DNA from 2 places in the Bradyrhizobium sp. WSM2793 genome. Region 2 is predicted to be linked to the other one. Evidence: predicted binding sites of a transcription regulator. Region 2 holds the regulator's gene; the other holds the start of a gene.
The links. Region 2 encodes LexA, which represses DNA repair genes until DNA is damaged. Its sites were predicted from a motif close to TGTTCNNNNTGTGTTCNG; they were not measured.
Positions count from the first base shown of each region.

Region 1 (6,937 bases), on a different contig from region 2:
TTGTCGAGATTTGGCCGCGAGGCCGGCTGGATCGGCGCGGGATCGGCTACCGCGCGGTCGAATGCTACATCGGTCATGTCTGGACGCCCCTTAACTTTGAAGTAAGGGTATTGTCCGCGATTGATTTGAAGGCTGGATGACAAGCGGCGGTTGAAAACCGTTTTCCTGCCAGTATTTAGGCGGCCCGCGCGGCTCTCTTCTGCAAGCCGGCAGCGATCTTCAAATCGTCGACAAAGCGCTGATATTCCTGCACCTTGGCTTCCGGATCGGGCAGCCGCAGCAGATAGGACGGGTGCACCGTCACCAACGCTTTGCGTCCGTCGGGAAGGTCGATGAGCCGGCCGCGGGTCTTGCCGATGGGGGTGATCTTGCCGAACACGCTTTGCGCGGCGGTGGCACCCATCGCCACGATCAGATCAGGCTGAATTGCCAAGACTTCCCGCTCATACCATTGCCGGCAGGCCCGGATCTCCGGCGTATTCGGCTTCTGGTGCAGGCGGATCTTTCCGCGCGGCACGAATTTGAAGTGCTTCACCGCATTGGTGATATAGACCTTCTTGCGATCGACACCGGCCTCCTCCAGCGCACGGTCGAGCATCTGGCCGGCCGGACCGACGAAGGGATGGCCGGCGAGATCTTCCTTGTCGCCGGGCTGCTCGCCGACCAGCATGATGTTGGCGGATCTCGGGCCTTCGCCGAACACGGTCTGGGTCGCGTCCTTGTAGAGATGGCAGGCGCGGCAATGCGCGGCCTCCTCGCGGAGCGCTTCGAGATCGTCGGCAGCTCGCTTGCGTTTCATCGGAGCCTCCGGCCGCTTCTGAGGCTTGTGCGGCTCGGTTGCGGCATTGGCGATCATGGCGCCGGTCATGCGTTCGGCGTCCTCGATCAAGGGCTTAATGATCGAAGCCTCGGGCAGGTTCCTCCAATATTTCTTCGGCATCTCGGCCTGCATCGCCTTCACCTTGAGCCGGGCTGGATTGAAGATGCTGGCGTAATAGCGCCGCCAGGTTTCCTCCAGCCGGTCTTCGCCCGGCGCTTCGCTCTTGCTGACGCCCGGCGTGAACGCGAGCGCGTGGCCGTCCCAATGCGCGCAGAGGCCCGGCGTCAGGATCGACCAGGGCATGTCGGCAAAGCGTTTTGCGAAGAATGGGGCTGCAAGCTCGACGATGTGATGCTCCGGCTCGAACCAGGCAACGTAATGCGCTGCGCGCTCGCGTCCGATCTCGCGGAAGCGGACGAAGGCGTGCATCTTGTGCTCGTCGCGATGGACCGCTCGCGCCATCGCCGTGACCTGCGCGACATCAGGGTCGGTCGCGACCTCGATGAGGTCGTGGTTGTCCTTCAGCCGAAACAGCAGCCGATAGAGGATCGCAAAGCGCTTGATATCGCGGTGCAGGATTGCGGCCTGGGCGAGTTCGACAAATTTTGCGGAGACATTGAAGGTGCCGTCGTTCACCTCGAGGATCGGAGACGGCGCTTGCGGCGCGAACAAATCGGCTTCGCCGCCCCGCACGGTCCAGCTGACATCGGTCGGCTGCACATGATGAAGCACGAGGCTGCGCGCGGCTTTGCGCCAGCCGTCGAAATCGGTTTGGTTGTCGAGAGTGATGTACTGCATCAGAAGCCAAATCCCAATTGTGTTGCTTTCGGCTTGAAGCGCTCGATCAGCCCGGCGGCATCGAGACGATGCGGCGAGGGGCGGTGATCGCTGAGGACGATGAATGGCAGGGCCTTGTGCTTGGGCACGTGCAGCCGCGCGAGATCGGAGAGACGGATCGTGGTGGTGCGCCGCGTCGTAATGATGCGCTCGACCGTTTTGGTGCCGAAGCCCGGCACGCGCAGCAGCTCCTCGCGGCTGGCGCGGTTGACGTCGAGCGGGAAGCGGTCGCGATGGCGCAGCGCCCAGGCGAGTTTTGGATCGATGTCGAGCGGCAGCATCGCGCTGTCGTCGACGATCTCGCCGACATCGAAACCGTAGAACCGCATCAGCCAGTCGGCCTGGTAGAGCCGGTGCTCGCGCAGCAGCGGCGGCTGCACCAGAGGCAAGGCGCGGCTGGCGTCGGGGATCGGGCTGAAGGCGGAGTAGTAGACGCGCCGCAGGCGGTAGGCGCCGTAGAGATTGGCGCTGGTGTGGAGAATGGTGTGGTCGGAGGCAGCATCAGCGCCGACGATCATCTGCGTGCTTTGGCCCGCCGGCGCGAAGCGCTGCGGCTTCGCCCTGGTCTTCGCACTGCGGCCTTCCTCGGCCTCGTCGAGCTTCAGCCGCAGCCGGCCCATTGTACGGCGGATCGCGCGCACGTCCTTCTCCGGCGCGAATTGCTGCAGGCTCGTCTCCTCGGGCATCTCGATGTTGATGGAGAGACGATCGGCATATTTGCCGGCTTCCGCGATCAGCGCATCGTCGGCCTCGGGAATGGTCTTGAGATGGATATAGCCGCGGAAGTGATGCTCCTCGCGCAGCTTTCGCGCGACGCTCACCACCTGCTCCATGGTGTAGTCGGGGCTGCGGATGATGCCGGAGGAGAGAAACAGGCCCTCGATGTAGTTGCGACGGTAGAAGTCGAGCGTGAGCTTGACCAATTCGTCGACGGTGAAGCGGGCGCGCGGCACGTTCGAGGAGGCGCGGTTGACGCAATAGAGGCAATCGTAATTGCAGGCGTTGGTCAGCAGCACCTTGAGCAGCGAGATGCAGCGTCCATCCGGCGCATAGGAATGGCAGATGCCCATGCCGGGCGCGGTCGAACCCATGCCCTTGCCGTCGCTGGAATCCCGCTTCTCGGTGCCGCTGGAGGCGCAGGACGCGTCGTATTTGGCGGCGTCAGCCAGGATTTCCAGCTTGCGTTGTACGTCCATCTTGGAATCCCTTTGATTCAGCTCATGAATCCGCTTGCGCGCCAATTCGATTGACTCTCTACGCGCCGTTAGCTTTATATTAGAACATATCATGAACAAATGAGCCAGCCGCTTGTTCTCTTTTGAGAGCCATCGGCAATCACCTCTGAAGGAGCGGCGAGCATGAGCGGCGCACGGACAAGCGCGCTTGCGACCTTGCGCGGCCAGATCGAGCGTATCGAGACGGCGACGGTCGTGCATCCGCACGATCGCGTCGCACTCGGTCATAGCGAAGCCGACAACGCGCTGAAGGGCGGGCTCGCGCGCGCGGCGATCCACGAGGTGTTTTGTGAGGGACGGCAGGGGACGGCCGCGACCGGCTTCGTCATGGGGCTTGCCGGGCGCGTCTCGGCGCAGCGGCCGTTGCTGTGGGTACGGCAGGATTTCTTGGAGATAGAGGCAGGCGCGCTGTCGATGAGCGGGCTCGCCGAGCTCGGCCTCGATCCGCGCCGCGTGGTGATGGTGCGCGCCGCCGATGTCGAGAGCGCGCTGCGTACCTCGGCCGATGCGCTCGCTTGCGATGCGCTCGGCGCCGTCGTGCTCGAGCTCTGGGGCGAGACCAGGCAGTTCGATCTCGTGGCGAGCCGCAAGCTGACGCTGGCCGCGCAAAGCTCCGGCGTCACCGGCCTGATGCTGCGGATGGCGGCGCAGCCGCTGCCTTCGACCGCGGAGACACGGTGGATGCTGCGCGCGGCGCATTCGCCGCCGGGATCGGTGTGGGACGCATGGGGCGCGCCGCGTTTCGATGCCGAACTCTTGCGTAATCGTCATGGCCCCTGCGGCCGGTGGATCATGGAATGGAATTGTGATGAGTGCCAGTTCAGTGAACCGTCGACGTATTCTCAGCCTGTGGCTGCCGCGCCTGCCCATCGACCGGATCCAGCGTTTCTTCAACAGCGCCGGGCTGGGTAAAACCAATAATGAGCCGAGCATCGTCGTCATCAAGGACAACAATGCGCTGGTGATCCATGCGCTGGACGAGGCTGCCGAGCGCCTCGGCCTGTACATCGGTCAGCCGCTGGCCAATGCGCGGGCGATGTGCCCGGACCTGAAAGTGTTCGATGCCGATGTCGCGGCCGATGCGAAGACGCTTAGCGACATCGCCGACTGGTGCGACCGCTTCACGCCGCTGGTCGCGCTCGACCCGCCGCATGGGCTGTTCCTCGACATCACCGGCTGTGCGCATCTGTTCGGCGGCGAGGCTGCGTTGCTGCAAGCGCTGGTTCGGGCGCTCGGCCGACAAGGCTTTGCCGTCAGCGCGGCAATCGCCGGCACCTCGGTCTGCGCGCGCACGCTGACGCGGCAGGCCACGGGCACCATCGTTGCCGATGGCGAAGAGGCGAGGGCGATCAGCCGGTTTCCGGTGTCCGCGCTCGGTGCGGACGAAGCCATCACCACCGGTCTGCGCCGCGCCGGCCTCAAGACCATCGGCGACGTCGCCGCGCGCTCGCCGAGCGAGATCACGGCGCGGTTCGGGGCGCGGTTCTCAACCTTGCTCGCACATGCGCTAGGGCAGGGCGATGCGCCAATCAACCCGCGTAAGCCGTTGCCCGATTACATCGTTGAGAAGCGTTTCGCCGAGCCGATCGCGACCGACACCATGATCGCAATGACGCTGTCGCGGCTCGCCGATACGCTGATCGCGTCGATGGAGAAGCAGGGCAAGGGCGCGCGCCGGCTGGAAGCCGCGTTCTTCCGCACCGACGGCGTGGTGCGCGCGATCATGGTCGAGACCGGACGTCCGGTGACGCGAAGCGCGGTGATCGACCGGCTGTTTCGCGAGCGCCTCGACGCGCTCGCCGATCCGCTGGATCCCGGTTTCGGCTTCGACATGGTTCGCCTGTCGGCGAGCCGGACCGAGATCGTGGTGCAGGAGCAGCGCGATCTCGACGCCCATGTCCACGACAATGACGAGCTTGCCGCGCTGATCGACCGCATCGCCGCGCGCATCGGCGGAAAGCGCGTCGTCGTGCACCTGCCTGAGGATACCCATATCCCCGAATGCGCTGTGATGGCCGCGCCGGCGCAGCATCATCTCGCCGCCGCCATGCAGGCCGAATGGCCGGCACGGACCGAAAGCGAGCCGCCGCTGCGTCCCTTAAGGCTGTTCGACAAGCCGGAGCCGATCAAGGTGCCGTTCGCGGCCGTGCCGGATGGTCCGCCGCATCAGTTCACCTGGCGCCGCGCGCTGCATGCCGTGGTGCGGGTGGAAGGACCCGAGCGTATCGCGATGGAATGGTGGCGGCAGGACGGCAAGCAGCTGACGCGGGATTACTTTCGCATCGAGGACGCCGAGGGCCTGCGCTTCTGGATTTTTCGCGACGGACTTTACGAGGGGGAGGTGTTCGACGGCGACGGCGAGCCTGCTTCTCCAGGCTGGTATGTGCACGGTCTTTTCGCATGAATAGCCCCGCCTATGCCGAGATCGGCATCACCACGAACTTCTCCTTCCTGCGCGGCGGCTCGGATCCGCGTGCCTATGTGCATCAGGCGAGCAAGCTCGGCATTCCCGCGATCGGAATCGCCGACCACAACACGCTCGCCGGCGTGGTGCGGGCCTGGAATGAGCTCGACAATGACAAGGTGTTGCACAAGCCGAAACTGCTGATCGGTGCGCGCATCGTCTTCATCGACGGCACGCCCGACATTTTTGTCTACCCGCGCGACCGCGCCGCCTATGGCCGGCTGTGCCAGCTCCTGACCAAAGGCAAGCGCGGCGACGACATCACGCGGATCGAGAAGGGCGAGTGCCGTCTCACCTTCGCCGATCTCCTGGAATTTTCGGAAGGCCAGCTCCTGGTCCTGACGTTGCCGCATCGCTTCGAGCCGGCGCAGGCGCTGGATGTGCTTGCAAAGCTAAAGGCGAGCCGCGCCGAAGGCGTGTGGCTGGCCGCGAGCTTGATCTATCGCGGCGACGACCGGCGCCGCCTGGCACGGCTCGATGACCTCGCCGCCGAAGCAAAAGTGCCGCTGCTCGCGACCAACGAGGTGCTTTATCACGATCCCGGTCGCCGTCCGCTTCAGGACGTGCTGACCTGCATCCGGGAAAAGACCACGATCGAGGCAGTCGGACGGAAGCTGGAAGCCAATGCCGAGCGGTTTCTGAAGACGCCCAGGGAGATGGCGCGGCTGTTCCGCGATATCCCCGAGGCGATCGCGGAGACCATGCGTTTTGCGGGGAAGATCGACTTCTCGCTCGACCAGCTCAAATACCAGTATCCGGACGAGCCGGTGCCGCCGGGCAAGACCGCGCAAGGGCATCTGGAGGATTTGACCTGGGCGGGCGTCGATAAATATTTTGGAGGTAAGATCGACGACAAGCTACGCGCGACGTTGAACAAAGAGCTCGCGCTGATCGCCGAGCTGAAATACGCACATTATTTCCTCACCGTGCACGACATCGTGCACTACGCGCGCAGCCAGAACATTCTGTGCCAGGGGCGGGGATCGGCGGCGAATTCGGCGGTGTGCTACGTGCTCGGCATTACCTCGGTCGATCCGACCAAGGTCGATCTGCTGTTCGAGCGCTTCATCTCCAAGGAGCGGCTGGAGCCGCCCGACATCGACGTCGATTTCGAGCATTCCCGGCGCGAGGAGGTGATGCAATATGTCTATCGCCGCTACGGCCGCCATCGTGCCGCGATCATCGCAACGGTCATCCACTATCGCCCGCGCAGCGCCATCCGCGACGTCGGCAAGGCGCTGGGCCTGACCGAGGACGTCACTGCCGCGCTCGCCGACACCGTCTGGGGCAGCTGGGGCAAGGGTCTCAACGACATGCAGGTCAGGCAGGCCGGGCTCGATCCACAAAATCCCATGATCAACCTTGCTGTCGAGCTTGCGACCGAGCTGATCGAATTCCCCCGCCATCTCTCCCAGCATGTCGGCGGCTATGTGCTGACCCAGGACCGGCTCGACACCTATGTCCCGATCGGCAACGCGGCGATGGACGACCGCACCTTCATCGAATGGGACAAGGACGACGTCGACGCGCTCAACATGATGAAGGTCGACGTGCTCGCGCTGGGCATGCTGACCTGCATCC
Region 1 is NZ_KB902768.1:203,656-210,592, forward strand. It holds gene A3AS_RS0100880 (inorganic phosphate transporter) at 1-77, opposite strand, end outside; gene A3AS_RS0100885 (UdgX family uracil-DNA binding protein) at 176-1,618, opposite strand; gene A3AS_RS0100890 (putative DNA modification/repair radical SAM protein) at 1,618-2,853, opposite strand; gene A3AS_RS0100895 (ImuA family protein) at 3,016-3,804, shown strand; gene A3AS_RS0100900 (DNA polymerase Y family protein) at 3,701-5,296, shown strand; gene A3AS_RS0100905 (error-prone DNA polymerase) at 5,293-6,937, shown strand, end outside.
Region 1: the regulator LexA is predicted to act here: its motif matches at 2,934-2,951, upstream of A3AS_RS0100890 (putative DNA modification/repair radical SAM protein).

Region 2 (6,937 bases):
AGCAGACTTGGGAAGCGCCATGCAATTGGCGATCCAATCCACTTCTCACAATACCATTCTGGTTTCTTCAAGGCCGGGATGCACCGCCGACCGGTACACCGCAAAAATCGCTTCGTTCGGGCCTAAACTTTTGGCAACGTTGCAGGACTGGCCCGCCCCCAAAGGTATCTAAAGGGGCAATCGGTGCGCCCGTCCACGCCGCGCAGCCATGCCATTTTAGGATGGTTTTGGAACGCTGGACGGGTTAGGCGATGACACAAGGCTTCAAATTCTCGGGAGGATAACAATGAACGAAGCACCCCGGATCCGGCCGGAACGGAACGTCGAGCTCGGCGCCAGCAACGAGCCGTTCCAAAACCTGCACGAATTCATTCGGAAAGCGCGGGCCAACCTCAACCAGAACGCCTGGGACTACATCGTGGGCGCCGCCGAGACCGAAACCACGATGCGCCGCAACCGCATGGCGCTGGACGAGATCGCCTTCCGCCCGCGCGTGCTGCGCGACGTCCGCAAGGTCGACGGCTCGGTTCAGCAGTTCGGCCGCAGGATGCGCCTGCCGGTGGTGCTCGCCCCCGTCGGCGCGCTCGAGATCTTCGATCCGGATGGCGCGGCGAGCGTCGCGCGCGCTGCCGGCACCTTCGGTGCAGCGCACATGCTTAGCTCGGTGTCCGAGCCCGGCTTGGAGCAGACCGCCGAAGCCGCACCCGATGCGCTGCGGCTCTATCAGCTCTATGTCCGCGGCGACGACGCCTTTGTCGCCGATGTCGTCAGCCGGGCCGAGAAGAGCGCCTATGCCGCCTTCTGCCTGACCGTCGATACCGCCCATTACAGCCGTCGTGAGCGTGACATCGCCAAGCGCTACGTTCGCGAAAGCCGCCTGCGTGCCACCGGCGGCGATTTCCAGAAGGGCCTGGAGTGGCGGACCGTGAAGATGATCAAGGACAAGTTCAGGATTCCGCTGATCCTGAAGGGCATCGCCACCGCCGAGGACGCCCTGATCGCGATCGATCACGGCGTCGAATGGATCTACGTCTCCAACCATGGCGGCCGCCAGCTCGACCACGGCCGCGGCGCCATGCATGTGTTGCCCGAGATCGTCGAGGCCGTGAAGGGCCGCGCCAAGATCATGGTCGACGGCGGTGTCTGTCGCGGCACCGACATCGTCAAGGCGATCGCGGCGGGCGCGGACATGGTCGGGATCGGCCGGCTGCAATGCTGGGCGCTAGCGGCGGCTGGCGAGGCCGGCGTCGCGCGGATGCTGGAGCTGCTGGAGGACGAAGTGCTGCGCTGCCTCGGCCTTTTGGGCGCCACGTCATTTGCCGAGGTCGACAAATCCTGCCTGCATCCGGCGACCGCCACCAACGCGCCGAGCGTCTTCAGCGCATTCCCGCTATTCGACCACGATCCCTATCGATACTGAGTGAAAGGATGCAAGTGAACTCGCTTTCTCCCGGCAGCGCGGATGCGCTTCTGTTCGATCTCGGGCGCGTGGTGCTCGACATCGACTTCTCCAAGGCGATCGCCTGCTGGGCGGGACATGCCGGCTGCCAGCCCGAGGCCATCGTCGCGCGCTATGTGCGTGATGAGGCTTACCGGCTGCACGAGGTCGGCAGGATCAGCGACGAGGACTATTTCGCCTCGCTGCGTGCTTCGCTCGGCATCGGCATTTCGGACGCCCAGTTCCTGGAAGGCTGGAACGCGATCTTCGCCGGCGAGATGCCTGACATCGCCGAGCTGCTGCCGCGCGCGGCGAAGCAGATGCCGCTCTACGCCTTCTCCAACACCAACCGGCCGCATGTCGACTATTTCTCGAAGGAATACGGCGAACTGCTCGGCCATTTCCGCGCGCTATATCTGTCGTCCAGCATCGGCCTGCGCAAACCGGATGCGGAAGCCTTCGACCATGTCGTCGCCGCCATCGGCGTGCCCGCAGGACGTATCGTTTTCTTCGACGATCTCGCCGAGAATGTTGAAGGCGCGCGGTCGCGCGGGCTGACAGCGGTGCATGTGACGTCGCCGCGCGACGTCGGGAACGCCTTGAAGGCATTGGGCATCTGACGATCTCCGCGCAGCGGGAGACGCCAATGTCGCCAAGTCTTCCGGAACCAATTTTGCCCAAAATGAGGAACCAGAGCGCTTTGTGCATTTTTGTACGGAGTTCCGGGAACGGAATGGCCCCTTACGGACTCTTGAGTCCGTTGGGACTTCTACACCGGACTTATGCACGTGCTGGGCAAAACCTATCTCACCAAGCAAGCCTCTCTCCTGCTTGAATTCGCAAGAACCACCTCGGATTCTGACCTTTCCGCCAAGCTGATCAGCAAGGCCGCCGACCTGAAATCCCAGGCCGATCCGCTGCCCGACAAGGATCAAGGCCCGAAGGCTCCCGACGTCGCGCTGGACGCCGGGCCGGACCGGCCGAGCGGGAGTTGAGCGATGCTGGCCGTGGCGCTCGTCATTCTCGTCCTCGCCATGGCCACCCTCCTGCCGATCGGTCTCGTTCTCTGGATCATGCCACGCCAAGCCTGAGCCTGCCTTCCATCCTGGGCTGGAAGCGGCAGGATAAATCCTGCCCGCTCCGCCATTTTGCCTCTGCCCCCGCGCTCGGCTAGAAGACTGTCGGAACATTTCATCCGAACGTGCCGAGCAGGAGTTTCGCCGTGGCCTTGATGCCGGTTTCCGACGCCCTTGCTGCGGTGCTGGCGGGTGCAGAGCCGCTGCCTGCAGAGATGGTTTCACTCGACGAAGCCTACCATCGCGTGCTCGCGCAGGACGTCGCTGCGCGGCGCACCCAGCCGCCCCAGGCGATGTCGGCGATGGACGGCTATGCCGTGCGCGCGGCCGATGCGGCAACAATGGATTCCACGCTGACAATGATCGGTGAGGTCGCGGCGGGCCGTCCGTTCACGGGAAAGGTCGGCGCCGGCGAAGCCGTGCGGATCTTCACCGGCGGCGTCGTTCCGGACGGCGCGGATGCGGTCGTGATCCAGGAGGACACGATCGCCGAAGGCAAGCACATAACGATCAAGGAAGCCGCGATCGTGGGTCGGCACATCCGCCCCGCCGGCGTCGATTTCCGCGAGGGCGACGTTCTCCTGCGCAAGGGAACCCGTCTGACGGAGCGCGATCTCGCCCTCGCCGCCGGAATGAACCACCCGCAGCTCGCCGTTTGCCGCCGTCCGAAGGTCGCGATTCTCGCCACCGGCGACGAACTGGTGATGCCGGGCTCAACGCCCGGGCACGGCCAGATCGTCTATTCCAACGGCTATGCCCTGCACGCGCTCGCCCGCAGCGAAGGCGCCGAGACCATCGACCTCGGTGTCGCCGCCGATACGCTGGAGGCCACCACCGCCGGCATCCGCCGCGCGCGCGAAAGCGGCGCCGACATCCTGGTCACGACCGGCGGCGCATCGGTCGGCGACCACGATCTGGTCCAGCAGGCGCTCAAGGACGAAGGCATCGCGATGGCGTTCTGGAAGATCGCGATGCGGCCCGGCAAGCCGATGATGCACGGGCGGTTAGGGGCGATGGGCGTCATCGGCCTGCCCGGCAATCCCGTGTCGTCCTACGTCTGCGCCTTCCTGTTCATGGTGCCGCTGATTCGCGCGCTATCAGGCCGTTCGGTGATTCATCATCATCGCGAGCGCGTCGTGCTGGGCCGCGATCTCGGCGCCAACGACCAGCGCGAGGATTATCTGCGCGCGCGCCTGGAAAAGCGCGACGATGGCGCGCTCGTCGCCCTTCCCGTCAGCCATCAGGACTCCTCTCTGCTTGCGAATCTTGCTGCAGCACAGGTACTTCTCGTGCGCGCACCGTTTGCGCCGAAGGCCGAGGCCGGCAGCCCCTGCGAGGTGCTGCGGCTCCCCGTCTGAACTGCGCCGCCACACGCATTCCGTGAGTTTCGTTCTGTTCACGGTAAATTAAGCAGTTGCGGAACACATATCGAACATATAGTGTCCGTTCATGATTTGTTTCGAGATGTAGCGGCTTATCGCTGAACTCATCGTCTCGGAATCGAACGACATCAACCGGGGGACTTTGTTCGAGATGTTAACGCGCAAACAATACGAGCTTCTGCGGTTCATCAGCGAGCGCTTGAAGGAAAGCGGCGTGCCGCCGTCCTTCGACGAGATGAAGGATGCGCTCGACCTGCGCTCGAAGTCAGGCATCCACCGCCTGATCACCGCGCTCGAGGAGCGCGGCTTCATCCGCCGCCTGCCCAACCGCGCCCGGGCCATTGAAGTGATCAAGCTGCCGGAGCTCCAGGCTGCCGCCGGCAACCGACGCGGCTTCACGCCAAGCGTCATCGAGGGCAATCTCGGCAAGCTACGCGCTAGCTCCAGCCCGTCCGCGGACGAGGGCGAGCGACCCGTTGCGGTGCCCGTGATGGGCCGCATCGCGGCCGGTACTCCGATCGAGGCTTTGCAGACCCGCAGCCACACGATCAGCGTGCCGCCCGACATGCTCGGCTCCGGCGAGCATTACGCGCTCGAAGTGCGCGGTGATTCCATGGTCGAGGCCGGCATCCTCGACGGCGACATGGCGCTGATCCAGCGCAACGAGAGCGCCGATACCGGCGACATCGTGGTGGCACTGATCGACGACGAGGAGGCCACGCTCAAGCGCTTCCGCCGCCGCGGCGCCTCGATCGCGCTGGAGCCCGCCAATGCCGCTTATGAGGTGCGCATCCTGCCGCCGAACCGCGTGAAGATTCAGGGCAAGCTGATCGGGCTTTATCGCAAGTACTGATACCGGAAGTACTCGATACTGAAGTCTTTTGCGCCTCGCGCGCGCCTTCGATCGGCCTCGCCGATCAGAGATTGGAGCGGATAACGGTCCGCTCCGGCTGGATAGTCTTTCTGGTATCGCACAGATTGTCCGGCCCCTCCTCCTTTCGCGACATCCTCGGCAGGCCGCGCGACGCAACATCGCTTCGCGGCCTTTCGAGTTCGAGGGGGACGGCCCAAATGCGCAGCTCGTTTGAGTGCAGCCGCAGCAACGCTGATCGCATCACCAGCATCGCGTTGCCGCGCAACCGCATCACTCCGCCGGTCGTTGACACGCGCGGTTGTCGAGACGCGGCTGCCAAATGCACGGAAGCCGACTTTGTTCCTAACAAATTCGGAAAAGATGGAAAAGATAATGTGATCGGGGCTCGCGGATCCCAGCCGCAGATTTGCCTACAACCGAGCAGACCGTCACGTGCTTCCACTCTGGTAGGGGCCTGCGCCTCCGAAAGAGGCGCGGGTCGCTATCTCTGCATTGAGGAGCACCCGATGTGTGACTACAGCCTGCATGCCGTCGCGACGCGCCCCGCAGAAGTCGGCGAGACGATCGTTACGACAACATTCCGCGGCACCTCGACGCGCGGCTTCGCCTCCGAAGCCGATCTCTCCGTCGCGGTCTGCCTGCTGCCGGGGACGGAGCTCGCCTTCGCCGACGACGTCCGTTACGACAACCGCTGGATCTGGACGCGCACCGTCAACTCCCGCGTCGGCAAGTTCGGCAAGATCGATCCGCACATTCCCGATCGCCATCATGACGCGATCGAATTCCCGGACGGCAAATCCGTGCTGGTGACGCAACTGGTCGAAGGCCAGCGCGCAACCGTGCTGCAACTGCCGGTGACCCAGCCGATCGGCGAGCGCGAGCACAAGCCGCAGATCATCGCCGACAGTCGCCCGACGGTCACACGACTGCCGATCGGCTGACGCCCTCCGCCCGATAGGCCGAGGGCCAGGATTGAAATGCCGTCGCCGGCCGAGGCCGGCGAGCCCGGAGGGTTTTTGTTTCATGAAATTCGATCGGCGAGCGCCGCCGCCTCGCCTCGTCGCCGCACGAAGTTTGAGCCGTGCTGCCTGAATTTTAAACGTCCGCTCCGCAGCCAAATGACCGATGCTGTCGTGGTTTGAGGCGGCGGACACGCTCGATGAAAACCTTCATTCGCGTCGTTGAACTCTGGGTGCCTGACCGGACGCGCATGCGGCTGGAATTCGGCGGCGGCCTCTACGATGAAGGGCTGTCCGCGTTCAAGGCCGTCAGCGAAGAGCTGCACTTCGGATATGACGAGGGGCTTCCAGGCAAGGCCTGGGCCTGCGGCCATCCCGTCATCCTCACGAAATTCGCCAACTCCTATTTCAAGCGAACCGATCAGGCCGTCGCGGCCGGCCTCACCTGCGGCGTGGCGGTGCCGGTGTTCGCAGGCGAATTCCTGCAAGCCGTGATGGTGCTGTTCTGCGGCGACGAGGAGGCGCATGTCGGCGCGATCGAGCTCTGGCACAACGATCCTGATCTCTCCCACGAGATGGGCCTCGTCGACGGCTATTACGGCGCGGCGGAGATGTTCGAATTCAACTCCCGCCACACCAAGTTTCCTCGCGGCTTCGGCCTGCCCGGACGCACCTGGAAGGCGGGCCTGCCGCTAATCATCAAGGACCTGCACGACGCCAAGAGCTTCCTGCGCTGGGAGGACGCCGCCAAGGTCGGGATCAATCTGGGGGTCGGCGTACCCTACCGAACCGGCACCGACCAGACCTGGGTTTTGACATTCCTCTCGGCGCAGGCAACGCCGATTGCGCGACGCTTCGAGATCTGGGTCCCGAACGAGGCCCGTTCGGCACTGGTCTTTCGCGCCGGCGATTGCAGCGCGCAGACCGACCTTGCCGCACGCTATGCGGACAAATCCATCGCCCGAGGCGAAGGCAGCATCGGCGGCGCCTGGGCCACCGGCATGCCCGCGCTCAACGACGATCTCAGCCATGACGGCTCGATCGCCGGGTCCGAGGCCTGCGCAGCCGGGCTGAACCGGATGGTGGCCCTGCCAGTCATCGGCAACGCAAGGCTCGAGGCCGTGCTGGCCTGGTATCTGTAATCGATGGCGTCAATCGTCGGCCTGCAAGTCTGTCTCCGATGGCGTTGCATCGCGGGTGCGGGGAGC
Region 2 is NZ_KB902791.1:267,230-274,166, reverse strand. It holds gene A3AS_RS0124820 (alpha-hydroxy acid oxidase) at 287-1,420, shown strand; gene A3AS_RS0124815 (HAD family phosphatase) at 1,429-2,058, shown strand; gene A3AS_RS0124810 (hypothetical protein) at 2,227-2,433, shown strand; gene glp (gephyrin-like molybdotransferase Glp) at 2,661-3,872, shown strand; gene lexA (transcriptional repressor LexA) at 4,048-4,749, shown strand; gene A3AS_RS0124790 (hypothetical protein) at 4,814-5,062, opposite strand; gene A3AS_RS0124785 (hypothetical protein) at 5,277-5,711, shown strand; gene A3AS_RS0124780 (GAF domain-containing protein) at 5,930-6,871, shown strand; partial or broken gene A3AS_RS43780 (ComEC/Rec2 family competence protein) at 6,881-6,937, opposite strand, start outside.